Regions from separate parts of the Clostridium sp. LBM24168 genome, predicted to be linked through region 3. Evidence: riboswitches for the same ligand, from Rfam matches in the RefSeq annotation. Region 3 holds a riboswitch; each other region holds the start of a gene.
The links. Region 3 has a riboswitch for thiamine pyrophosphate ahead of ACSVC9_RS08780 (hypothetical protein). Riboswitches for the same ligand answer to the same signal wherever they lie in the genome.
Positions count from the first base shown of each region.

Region 1: linked by a shared signal. The riboswitch ahead of thiS (sulfur carrier protein ThiS) and the one ahead of ACSVC9_RS08780 (hypothetical protein) in region 3 are both predicted to bind thiamine pyrophosphate.
Region 2: linked by a shared signal. The riboswitch ahead of thiD (bifunctional hydroxymethylpyrimidine kinase/phosphomethylpyrimidine kinase) and the one ahead of ACSVC9_RS08780 (hypothetical protein) in region 3 are both predicted to bind thiamine pyrophosphate.
Region 4: linked by a shared signal. The riboswitch ahead of thiT (energy-coupled thiamine transporter ThiT) and the one ahead of ACSVC9_RS08780 (hypothetical protein) in region 3 are both predicted to bind thiamine pyrophosphate.

Region 1 covers NZ_CP196861.1:773,387-781,572, forward strand. Annotated here, with positions in the region: gene ACSVC9_RS03775 (M24 family metallopeptidase) at 326-1,402, shown strand; gene ACSVC9_RS03780 (hypothetical protein) at 1,491-1,727, shown strand; gene yidC (membrane protein insertase YidC) at 1,766-2,407, shown strand; gene ACSVC9_RS03790 (glutamine--tRNA ligase/YqeY domain fusion protein) at 2,569-4,227, shown strand; gene ACSVC9_RS03795 (DUF2156 domain-containing protein) at 4,276-5,169, opposite strand; gene ACSVC9_RS03800 (GNAT family N-acetyltransferase) at 5,184-5,762, opposite strand; TPP riboswitch at 5,938-6,046, shown strand; gene thiS (sulfur carrier protein ThiS) at 6,210-6,404, shown strand; gene ACSVC9_RS03810 (HisA/HisF-related TIM barrel protein) at 6,457-7,221, shown strand; gene thiH (2-iminoacetate synthase ThiH) at 7,233-8,186, shown strand, end outside.
Region 2 covers NZ_CP196861.1:364,742-372,927, forward strand. Annotated here, with positions in the region: gene addA (helicase-exonuclease AddAB subunit AddA) at 1-2,846, shown strand, start outside; gene pepT (peptidase T) at 2,864-4,090, shown strand; gene thiE (thiamine phosphate synthase) at 4,331-4,948, opposite strand; gene thiM (hydroxyethylthiazole kinase) at 4,939-5,748, opposite strand; gene thiD (bifunctional hydroxymethylpyrimidine kinase/phosphomethylpyrimidine kinase) at 5,789-6,592, opposite strand; TPP riboswitch at 6,685-6,785, opposite strand; gene ACSVC9_RS01780 (DUF441 domain-containing protein) at 6,836-7,300, opposite strand; gene ACSVC9_RS01785 (ATP-binding cassette domain-containing protein) at 7,495-8,186, shown strand, end outside.
Region 3 covers NZ_CP196861.1:1,775,530-1,783,715, forward strand. Annotated here, with positions in the region: gene ACSVC9_RS08755 (M28 family peptidase) at 1-392, opposite strand, end outside; gene ACSVC9_RS08760 (hypothetical protein) at 453-674, opposite strand; gene ACSVC9_RS08765 (cell wall-binding repeat-containing protein) at 752-4,117, opposite strand; gene ACSVC9_RS08770 (hypothetical protein) at 4,252-4,890, opposite strand; gene ACSVC9_RS08775 (flavodoxin family protein) at 4,887-5,390, opposite strand; TPP riboswitch at 5,494-5,592, shown strand; gene ACSVC9_RS08780 (hypothetical protein) at 5,667-5,966, shown strand; gene ACSVC9_RS08785 (serine/threonine protein kinase) at 5,978-6,694, opposite strand; gene ACSVC9_RS08790 (flavodoxin family protein) at 6,961-7,662, opposite strand; gene ACSVC9_RS08795 (phosphatase PAP2 family protein) at 7,684-8,186, opposite strand, start outside.
Region 4 covers NZ_CP196861.1:3,049,576-3,057,761, reverse strand. Annotated here, with positions in the region: gene ACSVC9_RS15270 (MBL fold metallo-hydrolase) at 1-350, shown strand, start outside; gene ACSVC9_RS15265 (ArsR/SmtB family transcription factor) at 384-749, opposite strand; gene nrdG (anaerobic ribonucleoside-triphosphate reductase activating protein) at 774-1,283, opposite strand; gene nrdD (anaerobic ribonucleoside-triphosphate reductase) at 1,301-3,406, opposite strand; gene ACSVC9_RS15250 (hypothetical protein) at 3,685-3,876, shown strand; TPP riboswitch at 3,904-4,001, shown strand; gene thiT (energy-coupled thiamine transporter ThiT) at 4,084-4,728, shown strand; gene ACSVC9_RS15240 (ferredoxin) at 4,781-4,972, opposite strand; gene ACSVC9_RS15235 (Mrp/NBP35 family ATP-binding protein) at 5,059-5,910, opposite strand; gene ACSVC9_RS15230 (PsbP-related protein) at 6,028-6,612, opposite strand; gene ACSVC9_RS15225 (DUF7922 domain-containing protein) at 6,603-7,922, opposite strand; gene rsmA (16S rRNA (adenine(1518)-N(6)/adenine(1519)-N(6))-dimethyltransferase RsmA) at 8,012-8,186, opposite strand, start outside.

The DNA.
Region 1 (8,186 bases), 1.0 Mb from region 3:
TTTAATGGAGAAAATGAAAAAGATGTTTTGCACGCTTTTCTCAAATAGATTAAGATGATTATAAATTTCTTGATGAAGGACAGAAGGTTACTTTCGATGTAACGAGGGGATAAAAATGACCACAAGATGAGAATATAATCTGTAAATTTTAAAGTAGAGTTTACAGATAAATTGCTAGAAATGCTAAGTTTATAGAAATACCCTATTAGACAATGTAATATAATGCACAATTGTCCTTAATATAGATATTGTGTTTGAAAAGGAAGAAATCTATAATGAGATTATTGTATCTAATTTATTATAAAGTAGTAGGGAGGAATATGAAATGAATTTAAATAGACTTGATAAAGTGTTAGAGCTTATGAAGCTCAAAAATGTACCACAGCTCATTGTATCTGATCCTGCATCTATATTTTATTTGACAGGAAAGTGGATACACCCAGGAGAGAGGTTGTTGGCACTTTATTTAAATATAAATGGAGAAAATAAGTTGTTTATAAATGAATTGTTTCCGTTGAGTGAGGATATCGGTGTACAGAAAATATGGCTTAAGGATACGGATGATGGGGTTAAGATTATGTCCCAATATATAGACAAGGATTTACCTGTAGGAATAGATAAAAACTGGCCTGCTAAATTTTTACTCAGACTTATGGAATTGAAAAGTGGTAAATCTTTTTTAAATGGATCTGAAATATTGGATAGTATAAGAATGCGTAAGGATGAAATGGAAAAGGACTATATGAGAGAAGCTTCTAGATTAAACGATATTGCCATGGGAAAGCTCATAAAACTGATTCCAAAAAAATATACTGAAAAGAAAATGGGAAGGCTTCTGGAAGGTATATATGAAGATATAGGGGCAGATGGTTTTTCTTTTGATCCAATTATTGCTTATGGATTAAATGGCACTGATCCACATCATGAAAGTGACAATTCCACGTTAAATGAAGGAGACAGTATAATTATGGATATTGGGTGCATTAAAAATTCCTATTGCTCTGATATGACCAGAACTGTATTTTATAAATATGTACCTGATATCAGTAAGGAAATTTATAATGTAGTGCTGGAAGCAAATAAAAGGGGAATTGCTGCAGTTAAACCAGGAGAAAGGTTCTGTGATATAGATTTGGCTGTTAGAAATTATATAGAGAGTAAAGGTTATGGAAAATATTTTACACACAGGACAGGACATTCTATAGGAATTGAGTGCCATGATCTTGGGGATGTGTCTTCTGCCAATTTTGAAAGAGTACAGCCTGAAATGATATTTTCAATTGAACCCGGCATTTATATTCCAGGTAAAGCTGGCATAAGAATAGAGGATCTTGTCATGGTTACAGAGGATGGATGTGAGGTATTGAACAGATACAGCAAGGATATAATGGTTGTAAAATAGTGTATGGTATACTGGTTGCATATGAGAATTAAATATTGTAATATATATAATGTACTTATCTGTACTATGTTGTAGGGAGTTATCTATTATGGATATAAATTTTGTAAATATAGTTAATTTTGTTACGATTTTCATATATATAACAATGATATTTGTGGGTGTAGCCTATATATATGAAAGCTTTAAAAAAGTAATTGAAAGCAATATTATAAATAGTATTGTTATACAGGCACTTGGCTATATTAAAAAATTGTCCATAGATCAATATGTATGTTACGAAAAATATGAAATATGGAGATTTTGTGTGGAGCCCAATTTAAAATAGTGTTCTTAAATATAAATTTCAAATAAAGGAGTTAAAACATGAACATTATTTTGAATTCTTTTGCTGTATTGTTGCAATATATATTTGGGATTACAGGAGACTGGGGTATTTCAATAGTAGTATTGACACTGTTTATAAAATTCATGCTTTCACCACTGTCTTTTAATCAGAAGCTTAGTTTGTTAAAGCAACAAAAAATGGGTGAAAAGATAGAAAAGCTGAAGTCCAAATACAAGCACAACAAGGAAAAAATGAAGGAAGAGATTGAAAAATGTTATAAAGACGGAGTAAAAAATATGTTTGGATGTCTTATTACATTTATACAGCTTCCTGTAATATGGGTGTTGTACAGTACTGTAATAAATATGCCAGTAGCTGCAAGTTCCATGCTTGTTCCATGGATTGCTTCCATAAAAATGAGTGACAGTTACTATATTGTCCCATTAATATATTCAGCTGTATCCACTTTCCCATTTCTCATAAATTATGTAGATTATTTTAATATATACAAGCAGGTGCAATCAAATAGAGCAGGTATTTTGATCTCAGTATTTGTAGGTGTTATGATAACTTTTAAAGCACCTATAGCTATAGGAATATATTTTATAACCTCCAATATGTTTTCTTTTATAGAAGATGTAGTTTTTAGGGTGTATGTGAGAAACAAGAGTCTTGTTTAGAAATTAAAAAGGCATTTTTGACTTAAGATGCCTTTTATTCTGCTTAATCAATAAATTGTTTTCTTTTATAATTTACCAATCTGGACATAATAATAAATAAAATGCAATTTTAAAATACTATTGCGTTGAAATAAATAAGTTAATAGAAAAGGAATGATTCTATGATCGATAATAAAGTTACTTCAAATTTTATAAAAAACATAGTTGCAGATGATCTGAAATCAGGAAAATATAAAAATATAATTACCAGATTTCCACCGGAGCCAAATGGATATTTACATATAGGTCATGCAAAATCAATAGTGTTGAATTTTGGATTAGCGGATGAATTTAACGGAAGAACCAACCTCCGTTTTGATGATACGAATCCTATAAAGGAAGATACGGAATTTGTGGAATCTATAAAGGAAGATGTAAAATGGCTTGGATATGAATGGGATGAGCTTCATTTTGCTTCAAATTATTTTGACGAAATGTACAAACGAGCTGTGCTTCTTATAAAAAAAGGAATGGCATATGTATGTGATTTAACGGCAGATCAAATAAGGGAGTATAGGGGAACACTTACAAAACCAGGAAAAGAGAGCCCCTATAGAGGCAGAACAATAGATGAAAATTTGGAATTATTTAAGAAAATGAAAAATGGAGAGTTCAGGGACGGAGAAAAAGTACTTAGGGCAAAAATAGATATGGCGTCTCCAAATATTAATTTAAGGGATCCTGTAATTTACCGTATAGCACATGCTTCTCACCAAAATACAGGTGACAAATGGTGTATATATCCAATGTATGATTTTGCACATCCATTGGAGGATGCAATTGAGGGTATTACACATTCAATATGTACCCTTGAATTTGAAGATCATAGGCCATTATATGACTGGGTAGTGCGTGAATGTGAAATGGAAAATGTACCCAAACAGATAGAGTTTGCAAGACTCAATATGACAAATACAGTCATGAGCAAAAGAAAACTCAAAAAACTTGTAGATGAAAACTTTGTAGATGGTTGGGATGATCCACGTATGCCAACAATTGCAGGACTCAGAAGAAGGGGATATACTCCCGAATCAATCCGAAAGTTTTGTAAAGCTATAGGAGTGGCCAAGGCAAGCAGTATAGTTGATTCTCAGATGCTTGACTATTTTTTAAGAGATGATCTGGAAAAAAATGCACCAAGGACTATGGCAGTTTTAAGACCGATTAAAGTTGTAATAACAAATTATCCGGAAGGAAAGACTGAAAAGTTTGAAGTGGAGAATAATCCTGATGATCATTCAGCAGGAACCAGGGAAGTGCCTTTCTCAAGAGAACTTTACATTGAGCAGGAAGATTTTATGGAAAATCCCCCTAAGAAATATTACAGGCTGTTTCCAGGGAATGAAGTTAGATTAAAAGGGGCTTATTTTGTAAAATGTACTGACGTGGTCAAAGATAACAGTGGAAATTTAGTAGAACTCCATTGTACTTATGATCCTGCATCAAGAGGGGGAAACAGCCCCGATGGAAGAAAGATAAAAGGAACTATCCACTGGGTAAATTTAAATACTGCGATTTCTGCAGAGATAAGATTATATGAACCTCTGATATTGGACGAAGGAGAAGAGAACAGTGATTCATTCTTGGACAATGTCAATCAAAACTCTCTTGAAATATTACATGGTTTTTTGGAGCCAAATATGAAATCGGTAAAGCCTGGACAAAAATTTCAATTTTTTAGACATGGATATTTTAATGTTGATACTAAATTTAGTGAAAATGGGAAACCGGTGTTTAATAGGATTGTTCCATTGAAGAGTTCTTTTAAAATAAAAAAATAAGATACTAAAATGTAGATAAGCTTGAAATTATGCTTATCTACATTTTACTTATAGATTTATACAGTATTTTTTGCCCATATTTACTGGATGATAGGATTTTTTTGCCTTTCTGAGACCTTCAAGTCCTAAATCCTGTTCTCTGTTTATATATTTTACATCGTTCAGGTAATTTTCTACAAATGCTTTGTTTACAAATGTATAGATTCCATTTATAGTTGTAAGTCCTTTTTCTATGTGTATTATTCCCATATCTGAATTTACTTTCTCACCTATTGTAAATGCAGATATTTCATCATCTACATATACAGCCATTGCTTTTAGATTAAGCTGTTGCATGTTGCATGTTATTTCGTTTATACCTTCCAGCTCGTGATACAAGTACTTATTGTCACTATTTTTTAAATCATACCATAGTTTAGCAGCTTTGATACAATCTTCTTTGACTCCCGGTTCGAAAAAGTCCTTTATGGTGTAATTATAGGATTTTATGAATTTGTTGTAGTGGTTTTTCTTTGAATGCAGTTTTTTCCCGGACAATGTTATCAATTTCTGAGTGTCATATATATAGTCAAAATTATCTATGTCTTCTTTTATATGAATATTATCTCCATATAGTTCTCTTAGATCATTTAAAAAGCTCTCTTCTACATCTCCAAATAAATAGGGCATGCTATTTATTGCCGAATATTTTTTTAGTATTTCTACTATATATTTGAGATTCTCTTTTGTATATCCGATAGGTTGCATAAAATAGTAGTTTCCATCAAAACCCATTTTTTTAATTATAAGAACATTATCTACTACAGTATAACTTATATCACATGCTTTTCTCCATATGAGAAAAGTTGTAAAAGAATATTCACAGGTAGTAAAATTATAATTATGTAGATACTTGTCAAAAAAATTTTTGTCATTCATAGTTAGGGGATTAAATTCTAGCATAAATATTCTCCTTGTCATTTAAATTTATTGGTGGATTTATCCTGTAAATGATTGGACTCCCATTCATTTCTCAGAATCCCATACAGGTACATATCATATCTTTTATTATCTCTATGTATAAATTCTCTGTAAGTTCCTTCTTTTTTGAATCCGACCTTTTCGTATAATTTTATAGCAGGTATATTATAAGACAATACAGTTAATTGTATTCTGTGAAGATTGAGTTCCTCAAATCCAAATTCAATAGTGAGATTCAGAGCTTCTTTACCTATGCCAAGTCCGCGGTTTGAATTGCTCCCTATACCTATATATATGGTGGCAGTTCCATTGTTCCACAGTATATTTTCAAAGCCTGTTACTCCTATAAATTCACCATTTAAGATATTTCTTACTGCAAATATAAATTTATCGGAAGATTTTTTTACATCTTCTATCATAGGCCTTAATTCATATAGAGACATGGGGAAAGATGATATCATATCGTAGTTCCTCAAAAATGATACGTCATTATACCATGTTTCAAATATCTTCAAGTCATCATCTCTAAAAGCAGTTAGTATAATTTTAGATCCTTTTAGCAAATCTTTTATCAAGATATTACACCACCTTGTAAAAATTAAAATTAATAGATAATAATTTTATATAAATTATAACTTATACATATACATTAATTCAAATGAAACTACAATTCAAATGAAACTACAGATTTTTAATATTGATTTAATTTTTTGCTATGCTATAATATATATATAAAATAATAACAAGTGAATAAACTATATGGAGAGGTCATATTGATGACCTGAGAGTGGAATGTTATTCCTTATCCTCATAACCTGATTTGGGTAATGCCAACGTAGGGAGATAATATATGTGAAATATATGGCAAAAATTGTTTTAAACACAGATTCTCCTGGAATTTGTGTTTTTTATCTTTTAGGGTATATTTAAATTAGATTATGAGGAAACATTTTTATATGTTTCCTTTTTCCTATATTTTACATGAAATCGAATATTAATATGATGAGTAAGGAGGGAGAAGATTGATCGTAAATGGAGAAAAGATGGAACTTCAAGCTGGAATAACAATTTTAGATCTTTTGAAAACTTTAAATATTGATTCCAATAATGTAGCTGTAGAAGTGGATATGGAAATTGCAGATAGAGGCCAATTTGGGAATATTAAATTGGACAGTAATTCAAAAGTAGAGATAATACGTTTTGTAGGTGGAGGTTAAATCTATAGAGATGAATACAATTGTATTGAAAATTATATAAAGGAGGTATTTTATGGATAAGTTAATTATTGGAGGAAAAGAACTCAGCAGCAGATTATTTTTAGGAACAGGTAAATATTCTTCGGATAAATTATTGCCGGAGGTATTGAAAAGTGCAGAAACTAATGTAGTAACTACAGCACTTAGAAGGGTTGATATGCACTCAAGGAGAGAAAACATAATAGATTTTATAGGAAAGGAATATATTTTACTTCCGAATACATCAGGAGCAAGAACCGCAGATGAAGTAGTAAGGCTTGCAAAGCTTGGAAGAGCTGCTGGATGTGGAAACTGGATAAAGATAGAAGCAGTATCTGACAATAAGTATCTTCTGCCGGATAATATCGAAACTATAAAGGCAACAGAAGAGCTTGTTAAGGACGGATTTGTAGTACTTCCCTATATAAATCCCGATCTTTCAGATGCGAAAAGGCTGGTAAATGTTGGAGCAGCGGCTGTTATGCCTCTTGGTTCCCCTATAGGTTCAAACAGAGGAATAAGGACCAAAGAAATGATTAGGATACTTATAGACGAAATAGATATTCCTATAATAGTAGATGCAGGTATAGGAAAACCTTCTGATGCAACTCTAGTCATGGAGATGGGAGCAGATGCTGTACTTGTAAATACTGCTATAGCTACATCGGAGGATCCTGTACTCATGGCAGAAGCCTTTAAATATGCAGTAAAAGCTGGAAGACAAGCATATATTGCAAAACTTGGTGCCCAAAGAGAAAGTGCAGCAGCTTCTTCTCCACTCACAGGATTTTTGAGATAGGAGGAAATATAATGGGAATTTATGAAGAAATACAGAAATATAAAAATTTTAATTTTGATAGATTTTTGGAAAGTGTTACAGATTCTAAAATAGAAAATATACTTTTGAAAGATAGAATTTCATTGGAAGACTTTTTAGCACTTTTATCTCCGACAGCAGAAAAATATCTGGAGCCTATGGCTAGAAAAGCTAGAGAAATAAGTATAAGAAATTTTGGAAAGAGCATAGTTTTATATACGCCTATGTATATTGCAAATTATTGTACAAATAAATGTATTTACTGTGGTTACAATGTGGAAAATAAAATAGCCCGAAAGAAAATGACCTATGAGGAAATTGACAGAGAAGCTAAAGCAATATCACAGACAGGATTGAAACATATAATATTGCTTACAGGTGAGTCTAGATATCATTGCCCAATGGAATATCTTAAAGAAGCTGTTAAAATACTCAAAAAATATTTCGATTCCATATGCCTTGAGATATATCCGCTTGAGGAAAATGAGTATAGGGAGCTTGTAGAACTTGGTGCAGATAGTCTGACCGTATATCAGGAAACTTATAATGAGGATGTATATAAAACCGTGCATCTTGCAGGCAAGAAGAGAGACTACAGATATAGACTGGAGGCACTTGACAGAGGATGTAGGGCAGGAATACATTCTGTTGGGATGAGTGCACTTCTTGGACTTTACAAATGGAGAAATGAAGTGTTTTTAACTGGAGTTCATGCAGCGTACATTTCAAAAAATTATCCATCTGTTGAAATAAGCATGTCTGTTCCTAGAATAAGACCCCATGCTGGAAGTCCGATTAAAATATATGAAGTGACTGACAAGAATTTAGTACAAGCTGCTCTTGCATATAAGATATTTTTACAGAGGGCAGGAATTAATATTACTACAAGGGAAGGCGAGCAGATGAGAAATAATCTTATTCCACTTGGAGTTACAAAAATGTCTGCA
Region 2 (8,186 bases), 1.4 Mb from region 3:
TGAAAGGCGTAAACTATAATGATGAAATAAAACAAAAAGTAGTTAAAATGAGAAACGACGTAAAAAAATCAGTGAAACGAATACAAAGTAGTATATTTGGATATACAGATAATATTGCTAAAAGTATAAAGGATATTTATCCTCTTATGAGATGCCTGGTTGATATTGTAAGCGATTTTGAAAGTAAATATTCATCCAAAAAGCGGGAAAGGGATATAGTGGATTTTAACGATATAGAACATTTCTGCCTGGACATATTGACATGTAATAAAGGTGAAAATGGGGAAATATTACCTTCTGATACCGCGATTTATTATAGGAACTTTTTTGAAGAAATATTGATAGATGAATATCAAGACAGCAATGCAGTTCAGGAAGTTATAATAAATATGATAAGTAGAAAAGGTGAGCTTCCAAATCTGTTTATGGTTGGAGATGTAAAACAAAGCATATACAGATTTAGACAGGCAAGGCCGGATTTGTTTATGGAAAAATATAATAGTTATTCTGATAATGACGGAGAAAAAGATAGAAAAATAAAATTATTTAAAAATTTTAGAAGCAGATCTCAAATAATAGATGGAGTAAATTTTATATTCAAGCAGATAATGTGTAAAGAAGTAGGCGAGCTTGAATATGATGAAGAAGAGGAGCTCAAAAGTGGAGCAACATATCCAGAAGCTTCAGAGGAAAAAGGTATATTTGAAAATGAAAGTATAGAACTTCATTTAATAGACAAAATGACAGAAAAAGACAACGAAGAGAATCTGGATGATATTCAAATTGAAGCAAGGTTGGTAGCAGATAGGATAAAGTCACTGGTAAATACAGGAGATGGGGAAAATAGAAAAGTATATGACGGGGACATAAAAAGTTATAGACCAATAAAGTATAAAGATATAGTCATTTTAATGCGTGCTACAAAGAATTGGTCACCTATAATGGTAGAAGAATTGAATAATTTAGGAATACCCGTCTTTGCTGATACATCAACAGGCTATTTTGAAACCATTGAAATAAGGACAATTATGAGTCTTCTTCAAATAATAGATAATCCTATCCAGGATATACCTTTGATATCTGTACTTCGTTCACCTATAGAATCATTTTCACCGGAAGAACTTATAGATATAAGAATTGTAAATAAAAATATTCCATTTTATGAGGCGCTTAAGAGCTGTATGTCCGGCTCTTCAGAGGAGTGTTCTATAGATAATATAGAAGATAATCTTAAAAATAAAGTGAATAATTTTATGATGAGATTAAATAATTGGAGAAAAAAAGTTATACATATGCCAATAGATGAATTTCTATGGTATCTATATACGGATACAGGATATTATGGATTTGTAGGTGCCATGCCAGGAGGTACCCAGAGACAGGCGAATTTAAGAATGTTGTTTCAGAAAGCAGAGCAATATGAAAAAAGTAGTTATAAAGGACTTTTTAATTTTATAAATTTTATAAGTAAGCTTAGAAGTGGCAGCGGAGATATGGGTAGTGCCAGGATATTGGGTGAAAATGAGAATGTAGTCAGGATAATGAGTATACACAAGAGCAAGGGACTTGAATTTCCTGTAGTTATTCTGGCAGGGGCGGGCAAGAATTTCAATATGATGGATATGAATAAACCAGTGCTTTTCAATGAACAATTGGGACTCGGACCTGATTATGTAGATCCTGAAAGAAGAATACGATACCCTACTGTCATAAAGCAGATGTTGAAGAGCAGAATTAAAATTGAAACTCTTTCAGAGGAAATGAGGATACTCTATGTAGCTTTTACGAGGGCGAAGGAAAAGCTTATTATAACAGGTATGGTGAACAATCTTGAAAAAACTTGTAGAAAATGGTGTGAGGAGTCAATTGTTGATGAACATAAGATCCCTGAATATGCACTTTCTAATGCACATAATTATCTTGACTGGATAGGAGATGCTCTTGTCAGACACAGGGATGGTGAGACCATCAGGAAAGCAGCTTCTTACGAAGCTGATGCTGATTTTATATTAAATGATTGTTCAAAGTGGAGTATTGATTTGTGGAAAAAAGAGGACTTTTTTAAAGAGTCAGAGGATGATTCTGAATACGATATGATAAATCATATTAAAGAGAGGGCTGCAGATGAGGATAGGAGCGAATACTATGAAAAAATAATTGAGAGGCTCAACTGGAAATATAAATATTATGAAGCTTCTAAAATTCCTGCAAAATTTTCAGTATCGGAATTGAAAAGGAAGTTTGAAATTATTGACAGAGAAGATAGCGGGGAATTCATGGAAGGCATAAATCTCAAAAGACCACATTTTATTGATGGAGAAAGCAGAATATCTCCCGCTGAGAGAGGAACACTTGTTCATCTCGTCATGCAGCATATAGACATACATAAGATTGATTCAGAAAGTGCTGTAAAGCAGCAAATACAGAATCTTGTAGCCAGAAAATTTATTACTGAAGAGGAGAGTAAGGTAATTTCTGCATATAAAATATTTAGATTTTTTAATTCTAATCTTGGTATTAGAATGAGGAAAGCTGAAAATTTATATAGAGAAATTCCATTTTATATGCAGACAGACAGTGGAGATATATATGAGGATTTACCTGAATACATAGGTAAGAAGGAAAAAGTAATTATACAGGGAATAATTGACTGCTATTTTAAAGAGGAAGACGGGATTGTACTTGTGGATTATAAAACTGATTATGTAGAAAATCCTGAAATTATTAGGGATAGGTATAAAATACAAATTGACTATTATTCAAAGGCACTTGAAAAAATGACGGACATAAAAGTTAAAGAAAGGTATTTATATTTATTTCATAAAAATATGCAGCTTGAGATTTAATTATGGGAGGGATTAAAATGGAAAAAGTAGCTGATAAATTTTTAAGATATGTTAAATTTGATACTAGATCAAGTGAGGAATCTGACAGTGTTCCGACTACTGAAAAACAGCTAAAACTTGGCAAACAGCTTTCAGAAGAGTTAAGAGGCATGGGAGTCGAGAATGTATCTTTAGATGGAAATGGGTATGTAATGGGTACACTGAGAGGTAATGTAGATGGGAAGGCACCGACTGTAGGATTTATTTCCCATATGGATACAAGTCCTGAAATCTCAGGAAATAATGTAAAACCAAAAATAATTGAGGATTACGATGGAAAGGATATAATCCTAGATGATAATGGTAATATAGTATTGAAAATTGAAGATTTTCCGGAGATCGTAAAATATAAAGGCAAGACCTTAATAACTACAGATGGCAATACATTACTTGGAGCAGATGATAAAGCTGGTGTGGCAGAAATAATGACGGCAGTGGAATATATTATAAATCATCCTGAAATGAAACATGGAGATATTAAAATAGCTTTCACACCGGATGAGGAAGTTGGAAAGGGTCCAGATCATTTTGATGTTGAAAAATTTAATGCCAAATTTGCATATACAATAGATGGAGGTGAACTTGGAGAACTGGAATTTGAAAATTTTAATGCAGCGTCTGCCAAAGTTAAGATTAAAGGTAGGAATGTGCATCCAGGATCTGCAAAGAACAAAATGATAAATTCAATACTTATTGCCAGCGAATTTATGGAGATGTTTCCCAAGGAGGAGACCCCTGCAACTACAGAAGGATATGATGGATTTTACCATATTGTTTCTATAAATGGTGAAGTGGAGGAAACGGATTTATCTTATATAATAAGGGACTTTGACAGAAATAATTTTGAAAGAAGAAAAAAATTTATTGAGAAGTGTGCATCTGTGATTTCCAATAAATATGGTAGAAATATTATAGAAATTGACATAAAAGATCAGTATAGCAATATGAAAGAAAAAATAGAGCCTGTTAAGTATATAGTGGATATTGCAGCTCAGGCTATGCGTGAAGCAAATATAGAACCCAAAATATCTCCTATAAGAGGTGGAACTGATGGAGCGAGGCTTTCTTTTGTAGGGCTTCCAACTCCTAATATATTTACAGGAGGGCATAATTTTCATGGAAGATATGAATATATTCCTGTATTTGCCATGGAAAAGGCTGTTGAAGTTATAGTAAATATAATAAAACTGGTGCCAAGATTATAATTTACTTCAATTCATGTAATAATTTTGCCTGAGATACATATAATATTAAAGTTAGACTTAATATTATATATTTATTACAAAAAGGGGTGAACATGAATTGAAAAATAATTTTATAATAACAATGGATGTAATAGAGGAATGTCTTAGAGAGTGCTTTGAGGGCAATGAGAATAACAAGGAAGAAAAATCAAACTCTGCTAATAAAAAATAACAGAGCTTGTTAAAATTGTCTGAGTATATTTAGTGTATAGCTGTTAACTGCTTTGCTGCAGAAGTTATGTCCTTACTTCCAAGTATTGCAGATACAACGGCTATACCATCTATACCTGTTGAAAATACTTCTTTGAAGTTGTTCTGTCCTATACCTCCAATGGCAACTGCAGGTATGTTTATACTGTTATAAATTTTATTGAGACCTTCTATTCCTATAGGGATATCTATGTCTTTTTTGGTTCCGGTATTAAATATAGTACCTATGCCAAGGTAATCAGCACCGCCATTTTCAGCTTCAACAGCTTCTTCTATGTTTCCGACAGATATACCTATTATCTTATTGATACCTAGTATTTTTCTGGCTATGTCAAGGGGAATATCGGTTTGACCTAAATGTACTCCATCTGCATCAATAGCTTGAGCTATATCTAGTCTGTCATCTATTATGATTGGAATTTTATAATACTGTGTAATTTCCTTGACTTCAAGTGCTATTCTATAAAATTCTCTTGAAGATGCATTTTTTTCTCTTACTTGAACTAAGGTAACTCCACCTAGTATTGCCTCTTCAACGGCCTTTTTCAAGGGCTTTGATCCAATGAATCTCCTATCCGTTACCAGATATAAATTATAATTTATTCCCATAATATTTTTTCACCTTTCCTTAGTTTATCACAGTCCAATTCATATATTGAATCTATTAATTTTACCCTGAAGCTTCCAGGAGCTTTTGCGTATTTAAAGGCTTCCTCAGCAGCTATATTCATTGATAGTATAGCTGCAGTTGCAGCAATAAAATTATCTTTACAAGCTCCAGCAGCTGCACCGCAGAGTGCACCTAGCATACATCCTGCACCAGTTATTTTGGTGAGCATATTTGTACCATTTTGTATTATGGCACTTTCTTTGCCGTTTGTTATGAAATCTTCTTTACCTGTTGCGGCTACAGTGCAATTATACTTTCTGGCAAGTCTTATGCAACTTTCCATTGCTCCTTCGGAACCATCTAAAGAATCCACGCCTTTTACATTTGAGGATTTTCCTGCAAGAAAATTTATTTCTCCTATATTTCCTTTTATAATATCTATTTTGCCAACCTCAAAAATTCTGTTTATGACCTGAATTCTTTTAGGAATAGCAGCGCAAGCTACTGGATCGAGCACTACTGGAATATCATTTATTTTTGCAGATTCTACTGCAAGTATTACTGAAGTTTCTTGTTCTTTATTCAAAGTGCCTAGATTTATATAAAGTGCCTGTGATATTTTTACAAAGTCAAATACTTCATCATAGGCTTCACACATGGCAGGTGAAGCACCATAAGAGAGAAGTATATTTGCGCAGTCGTTAATTGTAACATGATTTGTAATACATTGAACCAGTGGAACTTTTTGCCTTACTTGAAGCAATACATTTAAAACTCTTTCCAAATTTGAATTATTCATTATAATTTCCTCCCAGCTTATGAATTGAGAATTCCAGGTATTATTTATAGGAAATTCCTGCTTTTTTGTACAGTTCTACAAAATGTCCTAGAGGACCTACACCATGGCCTATGGGAAAGGAATTTTCTATAGCTTTTGTTATATACTTTTTGGAGTTCAAAACTGCCTGCTCTAAATCAAATCCCCTGGCTATATATGAGGTTATGGCAGAAGACAAAGTACAACCAGTTCCATGAGTATTATTGGTGTCTATTCTGTTGCATTTTATGCATGATATTTTGTTATTGTACAACAAGATATCATTTGCATCCTCTTGTCTGTGCCCTCCTTTTACAAGTACATGTCTACAACCAAGTTGTTTTATTTTGAAGGCTGCTTTTATCATATCATCTTCATTTGATATCTTTATTCCTGATAGTACTTCCGCCTCTGGTATATTTGGAGTTACCAGATCTGCTATGCTTATTAGATATTTTAATTGATTCTGTGCTTCTTTTTTTAATAGAAAGTAGCCACTCTTTGATATCATTACGGGATCAAGTACTATGTTTTTAACTTTATATTCTTTTAATAGTCTATATATTACTGATATGGTTTTGCTGTTTGATACCATGCCTATTTTTACAGCATTAACTTCTATATCATCAAATATTGATCTAATCTGAGCTTCAACGATTTCAGGAGATGCTTCCATTACACTTTGTACTCCAACTGTATTTTGAGCTGTTATAGCTGTAATAGCGCTCATTCCAAATACACCGATTGCACTCATTGTTTTTAAATCAGCCTGTATTCCGGCACCACCCGAACTATCAGAACCGGCAATAGTCAGCACTTTTTTCATTGCGGTCACCTCTTGCTTTCCATAGTAAATTTAAAATGAAAGGTGTACTGCTGAAGAAGCAATACACCTTTTGAAATCCTAAAATTATGTAAATTATTATACAAAATGTTTCCTACGCCAGCCTTAACTGGATCAGGTTCAAAGAGTTAGATGTAAATCTTCTCAGCTTTTAAAAGCACCCCTACAATATATTACGTTATCACTATTAATTCTACTACAAATAGATAAATTTGCAACTTATATTTAAGAACCTATTTTATGAAAAAGTTTTAGCCCCAGAGCTATCATTCCAGAAGTTATCATGGGACCTACAGGAACGCCACCCAAAAATGCTGCAGCAAGGACTGCACCAAGTATAAGAGCTGGCATAATTTCACTATGTCCCTGTATGGTCAAGTACTGCATTCCCAATCCACTTAGGTATGTAGTAAAAAGTGAAATTAAGAGGGCAAATATTCCAAACCAGGATGTGAACACATTTTTTATGGCCATATATTTTACACTACCATTTGCTATAGGTATTAAAATGGATATTAGTAATATTATCAATCCCCATGATAAACCATTTTCTTGTAGAGACGGAAATACATATTTATCTATATTAAGAAGTTTTAAAATTAGGAGTATACAACTTGCGATAGCCACAGAATTGGCTTTTCCAAGAACTGAAACTGCCAGTATTATAACAAGAATTATTGTTGATTCCACTATTATCATCTCCAAATTTGAAAATTAATTTCATACTATATATTTTTATGTATACTGCATTAATATTATGTTTAAATTACGTTTTTATTAATAAAAACCACAAATTATTTATAAATACTACTTAATATACTTTAAATTATTGCAATTTAATATTATAATTATTTATAAGCTACTAAATTCAAGGTGGAGATTTGATGGAAGATATAGTTGATGTGAAGATAGAAGATATCTTAGAAAAATATCCTAGTACGAAAAATTTTTTTATATCTATAGGAATTAATAATGTCGATACTTCAATGACAGCCAGAAAAGTTATATCTGGTTTAGATGAAATGTACCTTGAAAGTATGGGTTACAACAGCAATCAAATTTTGAGTTATTTTGAAGATTTTATTGAAAAGATGAGGAAAATAAAAGATATGAACAGCTGTAATATTAGATCGGTAACTGTAATAGGAGGACATGACAAGTCAGGAAAAGATGAAGGATCAGAATTGACATTTAGATGTGGGGAAGTAGTTTGTATAGTTGGACGGACTGGTTCAGGAAAGAGCAGGCTTCTTGAGGATATAGAATGTCTTGCACAAAATGATACTCCAACAGGAAGGCAGATACTTATAAACGGCAAAGTACCTGAAGAGAAAGACAGATTTTCTTTGGACAATAAGATGGTTGCGCAGCTTTCACAAAATATGAATTTCATAATGGATGTTACCGTAGAAGAATTTATTGAAATGCATGCAGAAAGCCGAATGATATGCAATCCCTGTGAAATTGTGAAGTCGATAGTAAAATGTGCAAATGATCTTGCAGGAGAAAAATTTTCAAAAGATGCTCCAATAACCCAGCTAAGTGGTGGACAGTCCAGGGCTCTTATGATTGCCGA
Region 3 (8,186 bases):
TAATGTGCACAAATAATTATTACACCTTTATTATTTGAATTGCTCTCTTTAACTGCTATCAAATTCTGACTTGTGCTTAATCCTCCTCTATTACTTTCTTCAAGGATAGAACTAGAAAATGTCTGTATCTGCGTTTCATATCCATAGGACTGGATTTTATTTTTTATATATTCACAGGCTTTCTTCTCATTATTTGAACCAGCCTGTCTATTACTGGAAGCCAGTACCTTAATAGTATTCATCATTAACTGTTGATTTGATTCCTCTAATAAATCATTGGATGCTGTCGTTGATTGTTTTTTATCACTAAAAGATAACTTACTACAACCTAAAAAAGAACAACAACTTATTATTAAAAACATAAGTATTAAAACTCTATATTTATTTTTCATAGCTTGCTCCTTAGATATTTTATTTCTTCAGGAAAAATTTCTTGTACTTAACCCATTTGCTTAGATTATACCATAAAAATACACATATAGAGAATGCCTGCACAAGGAGGCATTCTCTATATACATTGCATTAACTTCACAACCAGAAATTATAAATCTACTTTCCATATCGTACTTATTCATGTACAGGCCTGAACCAACAAGGCAGCCTCCTACTCCACCAAGGCCCATAGCATTGCTTCCTTTGGAGATTATCGTACCTTCAGCTGTTACATTTTTCATTTTAAGATCTTTTACCAGGGCAGAACTTGTAGTAGTTCCTATAATTCCTACTCCTACAGAACCTTTGCTGTTTGTATTTAAATTAGAATATCTGCTATCAGTTTGAAATGTTTATCTAAATATTTTCTTACATTATTCAACTGATCAGCAGTAGCAATCTGATATGGATCAGCTTCTGTATCACTTCCACCTGCAAATAATTCAATATCTTCTGTTTCTGATTTTCCAATCTGTGGTACATTGGCATTTCCGTTAACAGTCATAGTACTTGTGCAGTTTTCTACCGTAGAATTATAGGCATGACCTGCAATAGTACCTACAATCTTACCGCCTTCAATACTGCCGAAAGTCTTACAATCTACTACCTTGTAAACGGTAGGAACTGGTCTGTACTCTTTATATGCATCAAGATAGAAACCTCCTCCTACTATACCACCTATTCTTTCAGCACTGTCTGCTGCTTTGATAGAAGCATTGGCAGAACAATTCTTAATAAACGTTGGATTTTCTATGTCATAAGTACCTGCATTTCCTACAAGTCCACCAGTCATACTGCTGTTTTCTCCAACGGTTATTGTTACATCTGCACTACAATCTTCCACAGATGGACTTTCCTGTGCCGCACCGGACAAACCGCCAATACTAAAGCTTCCGTTTCCCACTGCAGTTACAGTGCCAGTTGCACTGCAATTAATCAAAGAGCATGCTTCCATACCGCCAGCAAGCACTCCTGCACCCTGTACATTATCTCCAATCAAAGTGATATCTGCATTTGCATTAGAATTTTTAATATCACAGAATCCGCCTCCTACAATACCGCCTACCAAAAAACTTCCTGTAATATTGTTTTCTCCAACAAGTGAAATTGATTCTGCAGCATTTTTAAATGAAGCGTATCCTATAACTCCTCCAACCAATTTGTTGCCGGAAACTGTAGTATTTTCAACTACAAGATTATTAATTGATGCATTATCTCCTGCAACACAGCCAAATAAGCCTACGCCTGAATCATCACTTCTTGAGATATTGATATTTGAAATTTTATGTCCGCCACCATCAAAAGTACCTGAAAAAGCAAGGTTTAAAACAGGATTTTCTTCATCCTCCGGTTTGTCAGATACAGCTTTGAAGATGCCAATAGGTTCCCAATTTGCATAACCTGCCAAATCTATATCTTCCGTTAATACATAACTCTTATTTAAATATCTTCTCACTCTATTCAACTGACTAGCAGTAGCAATCTGATACGGATCAGCTTCTGTGCCGCTGCCCCCTGCAAATAGTGAAGCTTCGGTATCGGCCTTTCCAATCTGCATTCCGCCTGCATTGCCATCAATAGTCATGGTACTTGTACAATTTTTCACGGTAGAATTATAGGCATAACCTGCAACAGTACCAACTTCCCTACCTCCGGTAATACTGCCTTCAACACTGCAACTTTCAACTGTATACACAGAAGGAGTAGGATAGTAATCAAGGCCTTCTATATAAAAACCGCTGCCTACCACACCACCTATGCGTGAAGCACTTTCCGGTGCAGTTATATCTGCTTTTACAGTGCAGTTTGAAATTACAGTAGGATTATTTTCATCAAAGGTTCCTGCATGTCCTATCAGGCCACCAATCATAAAATTCTTTTCAGCTGCAGAAATAGTAACATCTGAACTGCAGTTCTTTACATATGCCCCTTCGTGAACGCATCCTGCTAATCCACCTATAGAATAAGCTTCCTTTCCATTAACAGTAATACTGCCTTTAGCACTACAACCGCTTAAAGAACAATTTCCAAGACCTCCAGCTAATATTCCTACTAAATTATTTCCATCACCATTAATAATTATATCTGCCTGTGCTTTACAATCGGTGATATTAGAATTCATTGTACCACCAACAATTCCACCTACGTTGGCACTTTTGTCATTTCCAGTGATTTTGTTGTCACCAATGAGTTCAATTTTTTCTATTGGAGATCCCGCTGCCTGATGTCCTATTACCCCTCCAACTAAATCACTGTATCCAGTTACATTTACATTTTTCACAGTCAAGTCATGAATGACATTGGATTTATTTTCATTTTGAGTGATGCAGCCAAATAAACCTATTGCCATATCTTTACGGTCAATCTTTAAATTGGAAATCGTATGTCCATTACCATTAAAGCTGCCTCTAAATGCCACCTTAGGATCTGGTGTTTCTGCATCCTCCGGTTTATCGGATAGAGGCTTAAAAGCACCAATAGGTTCCCAATTTGCATAGCTGGATAAATCAATATCTGCTGTGAGAATAAAGTTTTTGTTTAAATAACTTCGCACCTTACTGAGCTGAGCTGCAGTGGCAATTTTATATGGAGAAGATACAGTACCATTTCCTCCTGCAAATGAATTACTACCAGAAGAGCCTCCACCTCCACCGTCACTAGAACTTCCTGAATTCCCTTGATTATCATTCTCAATAGAAGAGTTTATATTAACTAAAGCAGTCACTATATTTTCAGATACAAGTTGAGTTCCTCCTATTGCTATTACTTTGCTGTTTTTATCAACTTTGGATTTTATTATATTAACTGTATCTTTATTTATAGTACCATTTACTAATATTATAGGGTTACAATCTTTAGATGCCAGAGCTGAAACAGATAATGCATCTGCAAATTGATCCACTCCATTATACTGGGCAGAGGCAAGATATACACTACCAAAATTTATATCATTTTTAAATTTGTCAAGTATTTTTTGGTTGCTTTCATATCTGTCCTTTCCATATATTCTTTCGGTATTTTTAAATATGCCCTCTATATCTTTTGATACTAGGGACTCTCCCCCTATTATGTAGGCTTTTTCTACACTGTTATTTTTTGAATACTCTAATACATCTTCCCTTCTATCTGCTAATAGAATAGGCATGCCCTTGTTAGCAGCTATATAACTTATAGAAAGTGCATCTGATGAAGCTTTTCCCGAAACCAACACTACCGAAGAACTTTTTCCAACTTTATCCGCAATTATTTTTGAAGTATCGTATCTTGTAGTTCCTCCTAGTCTTGTTACATCACTAGCCTTAGGTACTGCAGTTTTTATTTCAGATATTATCTTGTCAGATATAACTCCATTTCCACCTATAATTACCACTTTATCAGGATTTAACCTTGATAATTCTTCCTTTGTACTTTCACTTAAACCTGATTTACTTGTAAGTAGAATTGGTGCATTATACTTCTTTGCAAGAGATGAGGCGCAAAGTGCATCTGGAAAATTTTCTCCATTGCATATTACTACACTGGAAGCACTTTCCCAACCATTTTTGCTTATAAGTGATGAAGTTTCATATCTATCTTTTCCAAAAATTCTTTTTTGGTTTAAAGAATATGAAGATTCTGCAAAAACAGTTGTCGAAAATAACATTACCGCACCCACTATTAATCCTAACATTTTTTTTAACTTCAAATAGATTCCCCCTTTAATACTTGATTTGAATATAATTTGTCAGCAAAGCCATATCAAATGATATTCATTATCATTATACAGATATTTAATTATACTGACTACTCCATTTAGTCTTTTTTCACTCCATTTAGTCTTTATTTTTTCAGAAACAAATCTCTTGTTTTTAACCCATTTCCCCTAATTAACCTTCTCCATCCCATTTCTGCAGCAAGTTTATATAAAAACCTCGGAAAATTTGCTGTAATAAATATATTTTCCTCTGAAGTACACTTCAATATATTATCTGCAAGCTGTTTAAATGCTTTCTCCAGGTTCTTTTTAGGTCCATGACCAATTTGTACATTTTTTAACGATATAAGCATTCCTCCTGCACCAATTCCAATTCCCTGTCCCCATTTAAGTCCTGCTTTCATGCACCAATTCTCCATTATTTCAATTGCCAGCTTATTCTGATGGCCTTCGTAAAATCCACAATTCACCAGACAATAAACTGTAATTTCTTTTTCCCCTATAGATGCAAATAACATTTCCAGCTGAACAAGACAGCTTAACAAATGAGATGGAATTCCATCTACATACAGAGGAAAAGCAAATACAAGAATATTACAGTCAGCTAATTTTTTCATTTCTTTTACACTTAATTGTCCTTTGTTAAAGTGATATTCAGAAATTATACTGTTACTGCAATCTAAAAACGGCTTCAAATCCTGTAATATACAACCAGAAGCACTATTTTCAATTTTGGGACTTCCATTAATAAGAGCTATTTTCATAATATCTGTCCTTTCATTTCATTAATGTCATGAATAAATGTAACTTCATTTGCACTGCAAGCCAGATTAATGGAGTTTGCCCTCACCAGCTTTTGTGCGGTACATTTTTCTTTTTCAGTTATATCTTCACCATAAAACCATACCTTCATATCCATGCGGTTGTCATAGCGCCTTCTATGATGCATTTCCCCATTTTTCATTACAAAATAAGGGTGCAGATATGAAATACTCCGATCCAATATATTTTTAACAAATGGACTATATCCACCATAGCAGCACCTGCTTATAATGATAAAATTTCTACATTTTGACAGATATTCTCCCATATCACTATACTTGTCACGTATCACACACCTGGCTGGTGTTTTTACCCAGCATCCAAAACATCCTATGCAGTGATGTATCATACTATCCTTTGAAACAACTTTTACTTCATCTGATAAATTGAAAAATGCTTTTTCAAATTCATTAATTTCCAAATCATGTATCAATAATTTCATTTTACTGCTCCAATCGTAATATAAATATATACTAAAATATAGTGAAATAAATACTTTAAGTCAATATTCAAAGTATGATATAATGGTTATAAAATTAATATGTACATGTTTGCGGAGGAACCATTTTGGTTGAGAAGGTTAAAACCTGACTCTTGGAACCTGTTAAGTTAATACTGGCGTAGGGAGCAAGCAAATTATCTTAATTGATTTAAAGTGCTTATTCTTCCATATAAGTACTTTTTTTATTTGATTATACACAAAAGAGGAGAAAAGTAGATGACAACTTTTTTAGAAAATGAAGATATAATTAAAAGACTGGAACAATACCTTCAATATTTTAAAGACAAGAATATAAGCATAAGTATAGAAGGAAAATCAAGCAGGTTATTATCCTATGACAGACCTGTATTTCATAAAAATATTAAAAGCATTGTAATAAATTCTGTACAAAAAGATAATAAATTTGAAATAGAATTATCCTCCATAAAAAGTTGTACTAAAGATGTCTGTGGAGGATTACAAGATGTACTGATAATATTAAATGATAACACCTATATACAAATTTATAATAAATAATTGCTTATAGTTCATTGATACAATTTCAAGAACTCCTTCTTTATATCATAAATATTTTTGTATCCCCCACTCAAGTCAAATAATTTTTTTATGAAATTTATCTCATGACATGATAATTCCAGTTCTTCATACCAGGGCTTTTTTATTCTCGACTTTTTTACAAAAGAAGAATAATGTAAATAAAGAAGTAAGTGCCCGAAATATAAAAAATCATCATAAAATTTATATTTTACATTATCAACCTGTCTTGCAAGTCCAAAATCTACAAGATTGACCCTATCTCCATCTATAATTATATTGGGTATTCTTATATCCCTGTGCACAATATTTCTCTCGTGAAGATACTGCATTATATTTATTGTTTTAATTCCTATTTTATAAATTTCTCTCCGATTAAATTTATACATATCATTGAACAGCATATCCTCCAAGGTTTTCCCCTTCTTGAATTCCATAATATAGGCATAAGTCGTATTATTTTTTACCATATCAAATATTCTTGGAATTGAAGGATGATTTATCGAAGCAAGTATCTTATTTTCAAGCAGGATCTTGTTTCCTTGCCTTTTCACCATTTTAGGTTTGATTTCTTTAAGTACATACTGCCTTCCATCCAACTCGACCAGATAACATATCCCAAATCGTCCTTCTCCTAAAAATTTTACAACTACATACCCACCATAAAAAGAACCTGGTGGGCATATCTTTTTCTTAAAAAACGAAATCATGACCGTGAACTTTTGTAGTACCTTTTACGTCTTTTTGTAGAGTCATCGGAATAGGATCTAGAAAATGAGCCGAAGCCCCTTAAAAGCCGTCTTAAAAATCCCTCTCGTTTGTAATAACTGCTGCCTCTCTTATAATCTCCATAGCGCCGTCTATCCGATGATCTTGAAAAAAAGCCCATAATATCATCCTCCAAACCTTAACACATGTATTTGTTATAATATAAATTAATAATACCATAATAACAATACTGCATCAATTTTTCCTCTTATTTCCATGGCCGTTTATTTCCCAGCCATCCCTGATTTCGCCAGTACTCTTTATCAACAGGATTGATAGTAAATCTTTTCTGCATAAAACGCATTGTATAAAAGAGGATTTTTATTTTCATGCTCGGTTTTATATTATGACATTTACGTAAAATTTTAGCAGACAGCTTTACCACATCTTTTTTAATCCTGTCTTTTCTCTTTTCACTTACGCCCTGCCAATTAACAGCTGCAACTGCTTTGCCGTAGGCAAATATCCTGCCCACTCCCCAAAAAGTTAGACTATCCACAATATCTCTATTGGCCGATTTCATACCTCTTCCGGCAGCTGTTGAAATAACTAGAGCCATTTTGGAAAACATAGTCTTATTAGGACGGTGTACCATCCATTGAAAACCAAAATGATCAAGTAGTGCTTTCATTTGTCCACTTGCATGGAAAACATATACGGGGCTTGCAAATATGATTAGATCAGATTTTTCAATTGCTTCCCTTATCAAATTAACCTGATTATAATGAGGACATGATTTTTCACTTATAGTAAAACATAAACTACATCCACAACAGAAATTGGACATATCTTTTGGAAGAAAAAACTCTATAATTTCACTCGTTTCCGATTTTAGTTCTTCCAAAAATAACCGCGAAATATTATAGGTACTTCCCTTGTGTTCCGTACCATATACTGCCACAATTTTCATAAAATTCTCCTTACTTAAGTATTACAAGAATATAAAAATCACTCTAGACAACACCATTCCTATCACAATTCCGCCTATAATATCAGTAGGATAATGAACACATAAATATACTCTTGAAATGGATATTAAAAATGCCAGACCCATGAAAATTATTTCATATTCTACAAAATATTCAGAAAGAACACTTGCAACAGCAAAAGATGATAAAGTATGACCGGAAGGGAAAGAATAGGATATAGGTTTTGCAATTATCACCTTGATATTCTTTGCCATATTAAAAGGTCTGGAACGTTTTATCAAATTTTTCAGCACTCCTTCTCCAACAATTGTACTTATTATCAAAGTGATTAATACAGCTTTTCCTTCATACCTATATTGTTTATGTGTCAATAAATAAGTAGATATTGCAATCCAAATAGCTCCCATATTCCCCAGCTTTGTCATCATGCACATGAATATATCCATATATTTGTTTTTTAAGTATTTATTGATAAAAAGCATTATGCATGTATCAAATTCCCGCA
Region 4 (8,186 bases), 1.3 Mb from region 3:
TTTTTATAATAGAAATAGATAACTACAGAGTCTGCCATCTTGGAGATCTAGGATACGTATTATCAGAAGATGAAGTTTCAGCACTAGGAAGCATAGATGTACTTTTTATTCCCGTAGGCGGTAATTTTACTATAGATGGTAAAGAAGCTGCGAAAGTATCTTCTGCAATAAATCCCCACATAGTAATACCTATGCATTATAAAACTCCTCTTTTATCTTTTGAATTGGATGGTCTTGAAACCTTCTTGAAACATATGAAAAATGTTGAGAATGTAAGTTCTAACTTCTTAAACCTAAAGGAAAAACTAACATGCTCAAATAAAGTTCAAATATTAGAATATAAAAAGTAAAAATACCTGTGTAAAATTTACACAGGTATTTTTCTAGCTATGTTCTACATGCTCCAAACCCGCATTGAACAATTGATTTATATGTTGATCATCCAAAGAGTAATATACTTGTTTTCCTTCTTTCCTAAACTTTACAAGATGTGATGACTTTAATATACTTAGCTGGTGTGATATAGCAGATTGACTCATATTAAGCACAGCTGCTATATCACACACACATAATTCCTTTTTAAACAAAGCATATATTATCTTTATCCTAGTATGATCTCCTAAAACTTTAAACAGAGAAGATAATTTTAAAAAAATCTCCTCGGGAAGCATACTATTCTTAACAATATCTATGCATTCCTCATGAATTTCATTACAAGAACAGACTTCTATTTCTGAATTACTTTCCATAATATCACTTCCTTATATGAAGTATCAAAATTGCATTAATATTATGCTTTGAGAATTTAAACTTGCTTGCACATCTATAATCCTCTGGTTACTGGATCCTCTAAATCTAAGTGAGGCACCCATTTTATCTTTATCAAATTTTCCATCTACAAGTACATCTACATTTTTAAGGAGATTCATACCGGATCCTTGAGACATATTATCAAGTATATACTCAAATTTATACCCTGTATAACACCATATATTTAATTTTAGTTCTTTAATCTTTTCAGCCATATAGCCAAAAGCCTCTATTTGATAAAAAGGATCTCCACCTGAAAAAGTAACTCCTTTTATCATAGGATTCTCAGAAATATCTTGAACTAGGTCATTTATATTTTTTAATTCGCCACCTTTAAAATCATGAGTGGATTGGTTAAAACAACCTTTGCAATTATGTCCACATCCTTGAGCAAAAAATACTCTCCTAAGTCCAGGTCCATTTACCAGACTTTCGTAAGCAATTCCCGCCAATCTAACAAATTTATCTTTCATAATATTTTCTCCTACTTTTAAAAATAAATTCTTTTCCCTGTAGACTGTGATATTCTATCTTTTCTCTCCGCCACTTTTCCTTCTCCAAACCTCTCATCTAATGAAAGATAACCTGTAACTCTCGATATACCCTGAAAATTACTATTTCCACACTTAGGACAAATATTTTCATCATGTACATAAGTTCCACAGTCCTTGCAGTATCTTATGTGAAAATTTATACCTATATAGCTTATGTTGGTTCTAGTATAAGCATAATTTATTATATCATAAACTACATCCTCCGATGGATAGTCATCAAGTTCTATATAACTTATATGTCCTCCGTTGCATAATTTATGATAAGGTGCTTCAATATCAATTTTATTTTTTATGGATATAGGAAAATTTACAGGTACGTGATAAGAATTGGTATAATAATCTTTATCTGTAACCCCTTTAATTTCCCCAAATACTTTTTTATCTTTAGCTATGAATTTGCCACTCAGACCTTCTGCAGGAGTAGCATAACAACTCCAGTTGAGATGGGTCTCTCCTGTTAGTTTATCAGTATAATCCCTAATATAATTTACAATTTTCAGTCCAAGTTTTCTTGCTTTTTCACTTTCTCCATGATGCTTTCCCGTGAGTGCTTTAAGTGCCTCAGCAAGTCCAATAAATCCTATTGCCCATGTTCCCTGTTTTAATATTGGTTCTATAGAATCCTCTTCTCCTAAATCTTCAGCTCCTTTCATAAGTTTCTGTCCTGCAACAAAAGGCAGATCTTTCACTTTTAATTTCTTTAATGTATTATATCTATGAATTAAAGATTCTTTTGATAAATTCAACCTATCATTTAAAAGTTTGAAAAATTTATCTAAATTTCCCTTAGATATAATTGCTATTCTCGGAAGATTAATAGTTGTCGGAGCTATATTTCCCCTTCCTTTTGGACCAGCCTCACCATTTACATTAGAACATACATATGTTCTACATCCCATAGTTGATGGAATTATACCTTGGTCATAATAAAACTTATTGAAATTAGCATCCATATTCATAAAAGTAGGATTCATTCTCTTTGCTGCTACTCTACAGGCAATTCTAAACAGATAGTAATATGGATCTCCCTCTTTTTTGTTGACACCATCCTTTACTCTAAATATTATGTTTGGAAATATAGGCTGTTCACCTTGTCCAAGTCCTTTTTCATATTCAGTCAAAAATACTTCACATATAAGTGCTGAATCTTTAGTCCTAGGTATACCTAAATTAATAGAACTAAATGGAACCTGAGATCCTGCCCTGGAGTGCATGGTATTTAAGTTATAAATTATACCCTGCATAGCTTGCTCTATGCTTCTTCTAAGCTTTTTTTCGGATATTTCACCTATTTTATCTTCTCCCACTTCCAGCTCTCTTAAATCTTTTATTATTTCCTGTCTAGTGGGCTCAATAAAAATGGACATATCATTATCAAAATCCGGATGAGATTGTCCCCCAAACATATCATTTTGTGATGATTGAAGTAATATACATGAAAGTTCAGCCGCCGATTCTATCCTCTTAGGATATCTAATATATCCATAACCAGTATTAAATCCTTTCAAAAGTATCTCTTTAGTAGGTATATGCAGACAATTAACACTTAAATTATAAGAATCAAGATCATGATAATATATATCTCCATTTTCATGTGCTTTTGCTAAATATTTCGGCATTTTAGCCAAATTGTGCCATTTATTTGATTCGCTTGCTATTCTTAGAAGTTTAGAACTATAATTATTTCCAACATTTGCATTGTCTCTATCTGTTTCTATTCCTATTTTATCAATAGCTTTCATAAGTTCTGACTTTATTTCCCTTATATTGTTTCTATCCCTTCTATAATTGGAATATGCAAACCCTATTTCAGTATATCCTCTTCTCATAAGGACTTCTTCAACTATATTTTGTATATCCTCTACATTTATTTCTTGTAAATTTAAATTTTCTATGTGCCTTATAACCTTCTGAGTTAGATCAATGAATTCACTTTCTTTTAGATCATAACCTATTTCATCAGAAGATCCCTTTATGGCATTAGTTATTTTAATAGAATTAAATTCTACTTTTCTTCCATCTCTTTTTACAACATGTAGCATACAATGCTCCTCCTAAATACTATATATTGTGTAACAATGTAATTATACTATTCAATTACTGGAATATCAATTTATATAAAATGCCACATACATCAATTAACAAATCTAAGTTAAACCTGCCTTCAAATATCTTATTTTAATTACGAAATTATACTTTTTAGAATAATTAACTATATATTTCACAAAATAATTATATCCAAAGATTTTTAAACATGCTAAATTATTATACTACATTAATCAATTAATTAAAAATATCTTTTATTATGAGGAGAGAAACAATGAAAGGTAAAATAATAGAAGCAACCTCTACAGAAGCTGTTATAGCTTTAATAGATGGAACAACACTAAGTATTGCGATATCACAATTACCTTACAACTGCAAAATAGGCGATAAAATAGATATAGAACCATCTCAAATGAAAATGACAGGAAAAAGTTTTATAAATATATCAACACCTCCTATTTGTTGAATTATATGTATTTATATACTATAATTATATTAATGCTAGGGGTGCTTTTTAAAGCTGAGAAATATTTTATTAACCCTTTACCTGATCTGGATAATACCAGCGTAGGGAAGCTAATTTATATTTAATATATTCTTATTATATTTTATAAAAGTTGGATTTTACTTTTTAGGTACCTCAAAGCATATGTTTAAGGAGGTATCTTTTATTATGTTTCTATTAAAAAATCTTACAGAAATAAGTTCACATCCAAGTTCTCTATTTGCACTTATAGCTCTAATTGCCATTATTATATTTATTGCTAAAGTGAAAAAGATATGTTTTTCAACCCAACTTATAACCCAGATAGGTATTGCTTTGGCTCTCGCTACTATACTTAAAATATTTAGAATATATCATTTCCCCCAGGGAGGAAGTATAACCCTTGGTAGCATGGTGCCTATATTGCTTATGGCATTTCTATATGGACCTGAAGTAGGCTTTTTAACGGGGTTCCTATATGGAATTATAACTTTAATTCTTGATCCTTACATACTTCAGCCCGTACAAGTTTTATTTGATTATCCACTTCCTTTTATGGCACTTGGCATAGCCGGTTATTTTAGTAATCACAAACTGCTAGGTACAGCAGCCGCGATATTTATGCGGTTCATATGTCATTTTATATCCGGAGTTTTATTTTTTGGAAGCTTTGCTCCAAAAGGAATGTCTCCTGTAATATATTCAATATCATTAAACGGAAGCTTTATGCTAATAGAAGGAATTATATGTATAGTCATAATAGCTGCACTTCCCTTTAGACAGCTGGAATCTATTTTAAAGAAGAAAACTTTTCATAATTCTATTAATAAATAGAATTTTAAAAGCTGTGCAAATTTTGCACAGCTTTTAAAACTACTCTATAAAATTATTCTTCTATGGATATTGCACTTACAGGACATCCATCTCTTGCATCCTCTGCTGAATCCTCTGAAGTACCGGGCACTTCACTTACCAAAGTTCCAGCTTTTCCATCGTCTTCCATTGTGAAGACCTCTGGGCATGCACTAGGGCACATACCACAACCTATACAGAGATCTTTATCCACTACTGCCTTCATAACATTCACCGCTTTCTTAATAAAATTAACAATATAATTGTTTGTTAATTTTATTAAGAATATACATATATTCACAAAATTTAATTCTATATTTTCAATCTGGTCATAAAATTATCAACTAAATTATTATAATCTGGAGATTTAGATATGTACTGTTCAACTTTTCCTTCTTCCATTTTACTTACAAGTTCTAAATCCATGGGTATTTCATCAAGAAGTGGTAATCCCAAATATGCAGCCTGTTCACTAGCAGATTTTTCACTAAATAGTCTTATTTTTTCATTACAGTTTCTGCATTTTACATATGACATATTTTCCACCGCTCCAATTATATTTATATTCATCTTTTCAGCCATTATAACAACCTTTTTAACTATCATTGACACCATATCCTGTGGAGTTGATACAATTACAATTCCATCCAAAGGTATATCCTGCATTATAGTAAGTGCTACATCTCCTGTTCCCGGCGGCATATCTATAAGAAGATAATCTAGATCGCCCCATTCTGTGTCAGAATACATCTGCGTTAATACACCTGTAATTACAGGTCCCCTCCATATAACCGGCTGTTCTTCTTTTTCAGTTAAGAGATTTAATGATATGACCTCAATTCCCAAATGTGTATTCACAGTAGAAAACTTTACATCCTGGCTATTATTTGTAGTAATTATCTTTGCCCTTTCCTCATTTATTCCAAAAAATCGCGGCATGGATGGTCCTGTTATATCCCCATCCAGAACGCCTACCTTATATCCCTTGTATCTCAACTTTATCGCAAGTGATCCTGTAACAGTTGATTTTCCGACTCCTCCTTTTCCACTCATAATTCCTATTATATGCTTGATATGACCAAACTTTGGGACCATCTTCGAACATTTATTTTTATTATCTACATTGCAATTTGAATTGCCTGGACAATCATCACAATTACTCATTTTCCTACTACTTCCCTTCATGAATATATTATACCTTAAAAATCCTAATAAACATTATAGCATATTCTAAAATAAAAAAAGTTCCCTTTCAATAAATAAACTTGAAAGGAAGGCAGTTTAATTGTATTTTAAAGTCTTCACCACAGTTTTAAAAATATCAGACATATTTTCCTTAAAATCTTCTTCTTTCACAAAGAAAGAAAACCTATAAAACTCATCACCGTTTTTTATAAAATATTCTTCTCCTATATAACTGCCCCCAACTGATTTTGTAATATCATATTTAAGTAGATACCCTTTTCTTTTATCTAAATCTATATTTTTTAAGGAGTAATATTTATATAGATTTTGTTTATCAGATATTATTTTACTGTTTTTTAAAAATGTCTTTAAATCTCCATTTAACTTCCATACTTGGAAAAATCCTCTTATTTTATCATCCTTACTTTCAAAGTCAGTATGGCATAATATCTCATCTCCAAACATATTCTGTTTTCTAACCTGCCATTCAGATGGGAGCTTATATTTTATCCTACCATTTAATTCTGTATATTCAGATAGAGAATTCACATCATTTTGAATTAAGGATGTAAACTTCAATCTGCTCTCAAAACCCTTTGCAAACCCCAGAATTAAAATCATAATTCCTATTAAAATAATTGTAATTCCTAATTTTTTTCTATTTATTGTTACTATCTGCATATACTGTCATCTTTTACTGGGATATCAACAGTTCCTGTTCTAAAGTCATAAAACATAAGCCAGTATCCCAACTTATTTTTACCTTTTTGAGGAATCCATGTTACAAAGCCAGATCTACCCCCATAAGGTTGCTCTTCCTTATTTTTTGTACCCGGTATTCCATAAATTATATATTTTACATTTTTATTTTTATCATACTTATATCCAATCAAGAAATGATAATAATTTTCTATATAATTATAATAGGCTGTCATAGGATAATAAACAAATGTATACTTATTATAATTAGTCACATCCTGCATATCTTGTATAGACCTTGCAGGTACCTTATACCATTTGCATCTTTTTAACTCCTTACTTATATTCGAGGTTTCTTTAAATCCTTCTATCAGATCCTCAAAAAAATTGTCTTTAGCTTCTTTTCCATGTACTCTATAATTTTTCTGAAATTCCATAGATGAATTATCTACATATATTTCATCTTCATCCTCAAATTCTTTAGCCTCATTAACATCTATATCTTTATTGCTGTGTTCATTCCTAATTCTTTTTAATTCTTCTTTGTCTTTATTTTCTACAAGATCAGATATCTTATTTGTCAGCTGTTCTGACTTTTGTTTTAGACCATTACTATTATTATCTTTATTAGTGTCCTGAGCCTTTTTTTCTTTATTTAATTCATTTTTCTTTTCAGCATCTTTTGTATTGTCCGGTTCAGTATTACTTTTAGGTTCTTTATCCTTGCTCTTTTTAGCTTCTATATTCTCTTCGTACTTATCAAATATGCTCTTGTTTTCAGATTCTTTTCCCTTCTTATCATCTTTTTTATCTGTAATGGATTGATTCTGTTTAGATTTTGGTTTACTGTTAATCTTAGCTTTATCCTTTATGATATCAAAAGATTTCCATTCAGGAACTTCCATACTTGCAAAACCACTCATGACAGATATTATATTATTATCCAAGATTCTGGCAACTGCCGCTCCAGATACTTTATCTATAGATATATCACTATTAGATATATTATTTACTGGATATTCATAACTTATATCCGCTCTGCCATAATCGTCTATGTTCATTTCACCGATATTGATCATTTTTTTTGTATCTTTTTTATTACATATAAGTATCATGTAGTAAGGGGTTTTATCCTTTTTTAAATTCTGTACATAATAGGATATCTTACATTTATCATTTTTAGTTTCCAATTTGGCATATCCCGAGGCTATTTTATCAGAAGCTAAAGAGTATCCCTTTTCGTCTTCCTGCAATATTATAAAGTATCTACTATAACTCTTTTTTTGTGCCAATTTTTCCATACCTCCATATATTTTATTCATTATAATATATGAGGTAACTTTCAAAAAGTGAACAATTACTTTTTATTTAGTATAATTAATTACGATAATTCATATATACAATCAGATAATTTCCCAAATTCTTCAAGTGAAAGTGTCTCTCCTCTGCGCTTTTGATCAATACCTGAAATCTTAAATACAGATTCCATATCTACCTTTGAAATTTTCATCGGCTTTAAAGCATTCCATAGAGTTTTTCTCCTCATATTAAAAGAT